4 regions of the Citrobacter sp. GW821-FHT02E08 genome follow, and region 1 is predicted to be linked to each of the others. Evidence: predicted binding sites of a transcription regulator. Region 1 holds the regulator's gene; each other region holds the start of a gene.
What was found. The regulator CRP, encoded in region 1, controls carbon source genes, mostly activating them, when cyclic AMP is high. The targets are predictions, from matches to a motif close to ATGTGANNNNNNTCACAT.
Positions count from the first base shown of each region.

Region 2: the regulator CRP is predicted to act here: its motif matches at 1,379-1,396, upstream of AC07UY_RS00690 (PTS sugar transporter subunit IIB).
Region 3: the regulator CRP is predicted to act here: its motif matches at 1,109-1,126, upstream of rhaS (HTH-type transcriptional activator RhaS).
Region 4: the regulator CRP is predicted to act here: its motif matches at 600-617, upstream of AC07UY_RS15620 (YjcB family protein).

Region 1 covers NZ_JBWKVL010000003.1:392,830-395,037, reverse strand. Annotated here, with positions in the region: gene AC07UY_RS06175 (phosphoribulokinase) at 1-108, shown strand, start outside; gene AC07UY_RS06170 (OsmC family protein) at 155-559, opposite strand; gene crp (cAMP-activated global transcriptional regulator CRP) at 868-1,500, shown strand; gene AC07UY_RS06160 (YccS/YhfK family putative transporter) at 1,552-2,208, shown strand, end outside.
Region 2 covers NZ_JBWKVL010000001.1:139,866-142,073, forward strand. Annotated here, with positions in the region: gene AC07UY_RS00680 (PTS system mannose/fructose/sorbose family transporter subunit IID) at 1-40, opposite strand, end outside; gene AC07UY_RS00685 (PTS sugar transporter subunit IIC) at 42-821, opposite strand; gene AC07UY_RS00690 (PTS sugar transporter subunit IIB) at 827-1,297, opposite strand.
Region 3 covers NZ_JBWKVL010000015.1:58,450-60,657, reverse strand. Annotated here, with positions in the region: gene rhaR (HTH-type transcriptional activator RhaR) at 1-52, opposite strand, end outside; gene rhaS (HTH-type transcriptional activator RhaS) at 141-977, opposite strand; gene rhaB (rhamnulokinase) at 1,281-2,208, shown strand, end outside.
Region 4 covers NZ_JBWKVL010000012.1:68,334-70,541, reverse strand. Annotated here, with positions in the region: gene AC07UY_RS15620 (YjcB family protein) at 749-1,030, shown strand; gene ssb1 (single-stranded DNA-binding protein SSB1) at 1,136-1,666, opposite strand; gene uvrA (excinuclease ABC subunit UvrA) at 1,917-2,208, shown strand, end outside.

The DNA.
Region 1 (2,208 bases):
TCTCATATCAATACATTAGTCGTGCCGGGCGGCAAAATGGGACTGGCGATGGAGTTGATTATGCTGCCGCTGGTTCAGCGACTGATGGAAGGCAAAAAAATCGAATAATGCGCAGCGTTGCCGGATAAGCGTCACGCCCTCCGGCAACCTGAGATCACGCGGCAATCACTTCGTATGAGTGCGTGATATTCACTGCTTTTTCCAGCATCAACGCAACAGAACAATATTTTTCTGCAGAAAGATCAACAGCGCGCGAAACGGCGGCGTCTTTCAGATCATTGCCAGTCACAATGAAATGCAGATTGATATGGGTGAACAGGCGCGGCGCCTCTTCACGACGCTCGGAAGTGAGCTTCACTTCGCAGTTGGTCACATCCTGGCGTCCCTTTTGCAGAATAGACACCACATCAATCGCACTGCAGCCACCCGCGGCCATTAACACCATTTCCATCGGACTCGGCGCTTTATCACCGGAGTTACCATCCATCAAAATTTGGTGGCCGGAAGCAGACTCTCCCAGGAAGGTTAGCCCTTCGACCCATTTCACACGCGCTTGCATATTTCGTAACTCCAATGTTTCAATTTTCCTGACAGATTACGCGGACATAACAAATCTCGCAATGGAAGGCGACCTGCATCATGCTGAAGCGAGACACCAGGAGACACACGGCGAAAGCTATGCTAAAACAGTCAGGATGCTACAGTAATACATTGACGTACTGCATGTATGCAGAGGACATCACATTACAGGCTGCAGTACATTTTTAGCAGCCCCCTTCCCTGGCAGCGGGAAGCATATTTTGGCAACCCCAGAGACAGCGTCGTTTTCTGGCTCTGGAGACAGCTTATAACAGAGGATAACCGCGCATGGTGCTTGGCAAACCGCAAACAGACCCGACTCTCGAATGGTTCTTGTCTCATTGCCACATTCATAAGTACCCGTCGAAGAGCACGCTGATTCACCAGGGTGAAAAAGCAGAAACGTTGTACTACATCGTTAAAGGCTCAGTGGCAGTGCTGATTAAAGACGAAGAAGGGAAAGAGATGATCCTTTCTTATCTGAATCAGGGCGATTTCATTGGCGAATTGGGCCTGTTTGAAGAAGGCCAGGAACGCAGTGCATGGGTACGTGCAAAAACGGCCTGTGAAGTCGCTGAAATCTCCTACAAAAAATTTCGCCAACTGATCCAGGTGAACCCGGATATTCTGATGCGCCTGTCTTCCCAGATGGCTCGTCGCCTGCAAGTTACGTCCGAAAAAGTCGGCAACCTTGCCTTCCTCGACGTAACTGGTCGTATCGCTCAGACTCTGCTGAACCTGGCGAAACAACCCGATGCGATGACTCACCCGGACGGCATGCAAATCAAAATCACCCGTCAGGAGATCGGTCAGATCGTTGGCTGTTCTCGCGAAACCGTTGGTCGTATTCTGAAAATGCTGGAAGATCAGAACCTGATCTCCGCGCACGGTAAGACCATCGTCGTCTACGGCACTCGTTAACCCCGTCGAAATGGCGTATTACCCTGTAATGCGCCATTTTTGTTGGCACCGATGTGGCGAAGACTGATTTATCACCCTGAAATCAACTACGCACTGCGGCAAACGCTGGTGCTGTGTTTGCCTGTGGCGATCGGCCTTATCATTGGCCAGTTGCATCTGGGATTGCTCTTTTCTCTCGTTCCCGCCTGCTGCAACATTGCCGGGCTTGATACCCCCCACAAACGCTTTTTCAAACGCTTAGTCATTGGCGCATCGCTGTTTGCCGGATGCAGCCTGGCAATGCAACTGCTGCTCGCGCAAGCAATACCGCTGCCGCTGATTCTGACGGGTTTAACGCTGATTCTTGGCGTGACGGCGGAACTCAGCGCCTTGCATGCCCGACTCCTGCCTGCCTCGCTTATCGCCGCTATTTTCACGCTAAGCCTGGCTGGTAACATGCCCGTCTGGGAGCCGTTGCTGATCTATGCCCTGGGCACCCTGTGGTACGGGCTTTTTAACTGGTTTTGGTTCTGGCTCTGGCGTGAACAACCGCTACGCGAGTCACTCAGTTTGTTGTACCGCGAGCTGGCCGACTACTGCGAAGCCAAATACAGTCTGCTCACCCAGCACGCGGATCCTGAAAAAGCGCTGCCACCCTTGTTGGTGCGCCAACAGAAAGCGGTAGATCTCATCACCCAGTGTTACCAGCAAATGCACATGCTGTCGGCG
Region 2 (2,208 bases), on a different contig from region 1:
TTAACTCAGGCGCTTCAGTTTGGTCGATAAAATCGCTCATCTTAGATCCCTTCCTCTTCGGCTTCTGGTGCCGTTTTAGTCATAGTCTGCTGACGATGTTGATTAGAAAAGAAATCGTAAGCGGCGAAACAACCCCCAAAGATAGCCAGTGCAAGGATCGGCATCTTCAGGTAACTCACTGCGGCGAAACCGGCAATCAGGAACAGGATATGCTGGCGTTGCCACATCATTTTAAGCAGCATGGCGAAACCAACGGCAGGCAGGATCCCGCCAGCGACGCTCAGACCGTGGATGACAAACTCAGGTAACGATTTGATGAAACCGGAAGCTTGTTCGGCGCCAAAGTAAATCGGAATAAAAGCGACAACAAAATACAAGATGAAGGCGAGGCTAAGACCCGTCCATTGAGTACGGGCAAAACCAGAGAAATTCATGGTTTCGATATAGCGATCGTTTTTATGCATGTACACCGCAAGGAAAGTACAAAATGCGGTCATGATCGCCTGCATCAGGATGGCGAATGGCACCGCCAGCGCAACAGATACCTTTGGATCGAGCCCGCTCACAATCGTGAACGTTACGCCGATAACGGTACCGATCACCATGTTAGGGGGTTGGGCGCCGCCAAATGCCGCAGTCTGACCCAGAAAGACCAATTCCAGAATCGCACCGACCATCAAACCTGTTTTGACGTCACCCAGCACCAGGCCAACCAAAAAGCCAACAACCACCGGGCGATAGGTTTGAAACTGCTCAGCAAACGAATCTGCACCGGTAAATGCGGCAACAAGCGCAATGAGCAAAACTGTTGTTAATTCCATGAAATTTAACCTTTGTAGACTTGTTTGCTGTCATTAGGCGTCAGCGCGTAGTACACAGTAATTCCCTTGCTGACCAACGTGTCCAGGGCGGCTTTCTCTTCAGAGCTTACGTGATAGGACTTGTAAACTTTAATGTCGTGCTCGGCGGACCAGGCGCGATTCCCCAGGTTGATCTCTTTGATCGGCACGCCGTTTTCAACAAGCTTTAATGCATCCAGCGGGTTGTCCGTCATCAGCAGAATGTGTTGTTTCTGCGAGGCCTGGTGAATGACATCGATCGTTTTTTGGACTGAAAAATAGCGAACCCCAACTCCCTCTGGCGCGGCAATGGATATCAACTGTTTCCTCAATTCATCTCCGGCTACAGCGTCATTGCAGATAACAACCAGATTTGACTGTGTATGCGGAATCCATCCCGTCGCAACCTGACCGTGAATGTAGCGGTCATCTAAGCGGGTGTGCACGATATTCACCATGGTTCATTCTCCAGACCGTTGAGTGATTATTTGTCCGGATGTCCGGACAAGTGCAATTATCAACCATAACCCAGAGTAAAAATGAGAACGTGGTCAAAAAAGAGAACAAAATGAAAAACCATTTCAGACCAGAATGGAGAACGCTGAAAACTTCAGTGGTGAGGTGTGGAGGGGCTGATAGCACATGAACACAGTGAATTGTGCTGCTCAGGGGACCTTGTCTGGCCTTCTTTGTGGCGTAAAGGCAACGGATAATCGGCGAGAATTTCCGATCATTTTGCGGTTTTGTGGTGAAAGAAATGAGTCAGGGGGAGGGACGTGCTTACCTTTGGAAGCCAGCACTGCGTCCGATAAACGTTTTATTAGCGGGTAATGTACTCGTTGCTTGCATGAATTTAGCGCTCCTGGAGTGCAATAAACGGGAAGGACAGGGTAATAAATCGGCATATTTGAAATAACGTGGGCAGTATTCATCTGGAGAGATTTCTTGTTTTGTGACGATTAACACAAAACGCTACCACCGAGGATTTTTGCCAGACAAAAGAAATGCTGATGATCAAAATCACAAAATTACGCGCTGCAAAAACTAACAAATAAAGTGTTAAAATATTGTTTAAAATGATAATAAAAAGAGCGAAATAGTTTAGTAAATGATAAATATAATATTTATTCACACACAAACAAGGTAGAAAAATGTGATGTGCCACAGTTTTTAACGGCAATTTTGTCCTGCTTATACAGATAGTTGATAAATTACTTTATAAATTTAAATGTAAATTCGCGTAATAATCACGCTGTAATTGCTTGAATTATCGTCTGTGTGGTCTTTTTAAAATAACCTCTAAAACGTAGATGTTATCGCCATAAAATATCGTTATCCCCTGTGTTTTTTCTTGATAAAAGCCCATCAA
Region 3 (2,208 bases), on a different contig from region 1:
GCGCGTCGCTTGCAAAAAAGTCGGCTTTATGAAGAACGAGCTGATTTGCCACCACATCACCTCTACCAATAACAACACTCTATTATGCGTCAAGCGGCGGCAAAAAATATTGATATACCCGTCATACTTCAGCATCTGCGTTATTGCAGCAATGCGTCGCGCCCCTGGCGGATATCACGCGGCGACCAGTCAAATTCGCGGCGAAAAAGCGTCGAAAAGTGGTTACTGTCGCCAAATCCGCAGCGATAGGCGATATCGGTAACACTGTCATCGCTATGGCGTAGCAAATGACGCGCTTTAATTAAACGCAGCCGGTTCAAATAGCGCTGCGGCGTCAGCCCGGTTTGTTGTTTCAACTGACGGTGCAAGGTGCGTAATGAGAGCGAAAACCGATCGGCCACGGCTTCCCAGCAGACCTCTTCGGCAAAGTGATCTTCCAGCCAGGCCATCAGGTGATTCAGCCGCGCATCATTATCCGTCGCCCCTTCCATCAGACTGCTTTTGCGCAGCAATACCAGCAGCTGCATAAACACGATTTCGCGATTGGCGACCGCTGGCGTGTCCATCTCTCCATCGGGTTGTTCCAGTTGAGCAACCAACTGGCGCACCTGCTGTAACACCCCCTGGTTTACCCGCCAGTGGGACGGATACAGCCCATCTTGCTCCTGCGGTAAAAGCTGATTCAGCCCTGCCAGAAACTGGAACGCATCCGGCGAACGATAGAGCACGTTAGTCAGACACAGATTGTCAGTATGTTCATACATGTGTCGGTCATGATCGCGAACAAAACAGACGGTGCCGCCGCTGATGGTGTACGGCTGTCCGTTGAATACATGAATGCCCGTGCCATGTTCAACGATCACGATTTCATGAAAATCATGATGGTGCTCAGGAAAAGCAGACTGCGGAAGCCGGGGTTCGATGGCGATAGGGACCTTACCTGACGGAAAAAAATCCACGCTGTGCAATAGGGTCATGATGGCTTCCTGACATGAAGTGGAACATGACTGAAATAGTAATTAAGGGGTCGCCACCTCACCTTAAAGTTTTGACACGAAAGCGCGCATATCCGGTCATTTTTTCAAGACAGGGCAGGAAAGTTCGCTAAATGCGGACGCCGTCACATCAGGTAAAAACAGGCTCATTACTGGAAACTGTGAACGTCATCACGTTCATCTTTGCTTTCTTGCCAGCGGCTAATTTTGGCTGTCAGTAGCAAGAAGGTACCTTTTCCCCGGGGTTCTTAGACTCATAGCCATCACTCCTGGAAGGACCTCATTATGACTTTTCGCCATTGTGTCGCTGTCGATCTCGGCGCATCCAGTGGACGCGTTATGCTGGCGCGTTACGACAGTGAACGCCGTTCCCTGACGTTGCGTGAAATCCACCGTTTCGTGAATTGCCTGCAAAAAACAGACGGCTTCGACGCCTGGGATATCGACAGTCTGGAAGGAGCCATTCGTCTTGGACTGGAGAAAGTCTGCGATGAAGGCATCCGCATTGACAGTATCGGGATTGATACCTGGGGCGTGGACTATGTTCTGCTGGATAAACACGGTCAGCGCGTCGGCCTGCCCGTCTCCTACCGTGACAGCCGCACCACAGGCGTGATGCAACAGGCGCAGGCGCAACTCGGGAAAGCGGAAATCTATCGCCGCAGCGGTATTCAGTTTTTGCCGTTTAACACGCTGTATCAATTACGCGCGCTGGTTGAACAACAACCGGAACTGATCCCCCAGGTGGCGCACGCTCTGCTAATTCCTGATTACTTCGCCTATTGCCTGACCGGCAAAATGAACTGGGAATATACCAACGCCACCACTACGCAGCTCGTCAATATTCATACCGACGGCTGGGATGACACGCTGCTGGCGTGGACCGGCGCGAATCACGCCTGGTTCGGCACGCCAACGCATCCGGGCAATGTCATCGGTCACTGGATTTGCCCGCAGGGTAATCAGATCCCGGTCGTTGCCGTCGCCAGCCACGATACCGCCAGCGCGGTGATTGCCTCTCCGCTGGCAGAAAAAAACAGCGCCTACCTCTCTTCCGGTACCTGGTCGCTGATGGGCTTCGAGAGCAGAACGCCTTATACCAATGACGCCGCGCTAAGCGCCAATATTACCAACGAGGGCGGTGCGGAAGGACGCTACCGCGTGCTGAAAAATATCATGGGACTGTGGCTGCTGCAGCGCGTCCTGAAAGAAC
Region 4 (2,208 bases), on a different contig from region 1:
CCCTGCAGTATATGTGCCTGTCATCATCAAGGCTGGATGTTCTGGCTCAATAATTCGAGTTGCAGGACCAGGCGTAGTGACACGGCACGTAAAAGCGAACCCAGGCACTAACAAAACGCAATGACCGGGGTGAACGAATGCAGCCGTAGCACATGCAACTTGAAGCACGTCGAGTCTATAACAAACAGGTGATTAAATTGCATGAATCTATCAACATTAGCAACAGACTTTTCTTAGTAAAAGTCTGATATTGACGGATGATGATAATATTTTCCCGTAAGGCAAACTTGAAGTTACGCTTATTTTTATTAAGGAATACGCGGCCCGACAAGGATTCGGATTTTTCTTAAATGAATGACATGCGTATTTTTAAAAAATTTCGTTAATTTTTCTGAATGGTTAATTTTACTGAAAATATAAAAGGGTAATAAAGATACATCTTTATTATCCAACGCCTGGCGCTAAATAATTTGAATAACAGCGCATGCAACCTGAAACATGACCACCAGAAATCCTCTCCCATCCTTGTTTACCACATATTTATCGTGGTTATAAAACAGGCAAAAAAGGGCGTCCCACGCTGGCGAATAAATCACTCAATGTGATATAGTTCACAAAACAAATGAAACAAAAACAACGTTTCATTAAGTCTTGTTCTCAAAGCCCGCCGATAACCAGAGTGCGCCACGTCTCCCGTGAACAGCACCGTGCTGTCCAGGGCAGCAGCTACTCTCAGAGGATTTGTTTCATGGCAACCATCACCACTGGCGTGGTTCTTCTCCGCTGGCAATTGCTGAGCGCCGTGCTCATGTTTTTAGCCAGCACGCTGAATATTCAGTTTCGTAAATCAGACGCGATTGGGCTGTCAGTCATCAGTAGCGCTCTTGGCGTGGTCTCCGCCTGTTGGTTTGCAACCGGTCTGCTCGGTATTACTCTGGTGGATATCTCGACCATCTGGAGCAATATCGAATCGGTGATGGTGGAGGTGATGAGCCATACGCCACCCGAGTGGCCGATGGTGTTAGTCTGATATTGAGAAGAGCCTCCTCCGTGGAGGCTTTTTATTAGGCAATAAAAAACCCCCTGTCGAGACAGGGGGTTGCAGAAAACACGTTACCGTATTAACCCATCATTATCAGAACGGGATGTCGTCATCGAAATCCATCGGCGGTTCGTTAGACGGCGCTGGTGCAGACTGCTGCGGACGAGACTGCGCGCCGCCGCTGAACTGATTGCCGCCCTGAGGCTGCTGAGGCTGACCCCAACCACCCTGCTGCTGACCACCTGCACTACCGCCTGCCGGAGCACCGCCGCCCTGACGGCCACCCAGCATCTGCATGGTGCCGCCCACGTTAACCACCACTTCCGTCGTGTATTTTTCTACGCCGGACTGATCGGTCCATTTACGGGTGCGCAGCTGACCTTCAATATAGACCTGAGAACCTTTACGCAGGTATTCGCTGGCCACTTCCGCCAGTTTGCCAAACAGCACAACACGGTGCCATTCGGTCTGCTCTTTCATCTCACCGGTCGCTTTATCACGCCAGGATTCGGAAGTAGCCAGCGTAATGTTGGCAACTGCGCCACCATTCGGCATATAGCGTACTTCCGGGTCCTGGCCCAGATTACCGACGAGAATCACCTTGTTTACGCCTCTGCTGGCCATGATCGTGTCTCCTGAAAAACGTTTCTTAATAAGTGTAAGCGCGGGATTGTAGCATTTCCAATAGCGCTTTTACTACGTTGCGAGGTCGATTCCAGTCAACAACCTCAGCCGGACATTGTTGCACAGGCACCTGCGTTTTGCATTCCAATACTGGATATCCATTCAGGTTTTATTGTGTCATAATTAACCGTTTGTAGTCACCGGTGGCTCCATGCGACCGGGCAAAAAGCGTTTAATCCGGGAAAGGTGAATGGATAAGATCGAAGTTCGGGGCGCCCGCACCCATAATCTCAAAAACATCAACCTCGTCATCCCCCGCGACAAATTAATTGTCGTGACCGGGCTTTCGGGTTCTGGCAAATCCTCGCTCGCTTTCGACACCTTGTATGCCGAGGGGCAGCGTCGTTACGTTGAATCCCTTTCCGCGTATGCGCGTCAGTTTCTGTCGCTGATGGAAAAGCCGGACGTCGACCATATTGAAGGGCTGTCGCCCGCCATCTCAATTGAACAGAAATCGACGTCCCACAACCCGCGCTCCACGG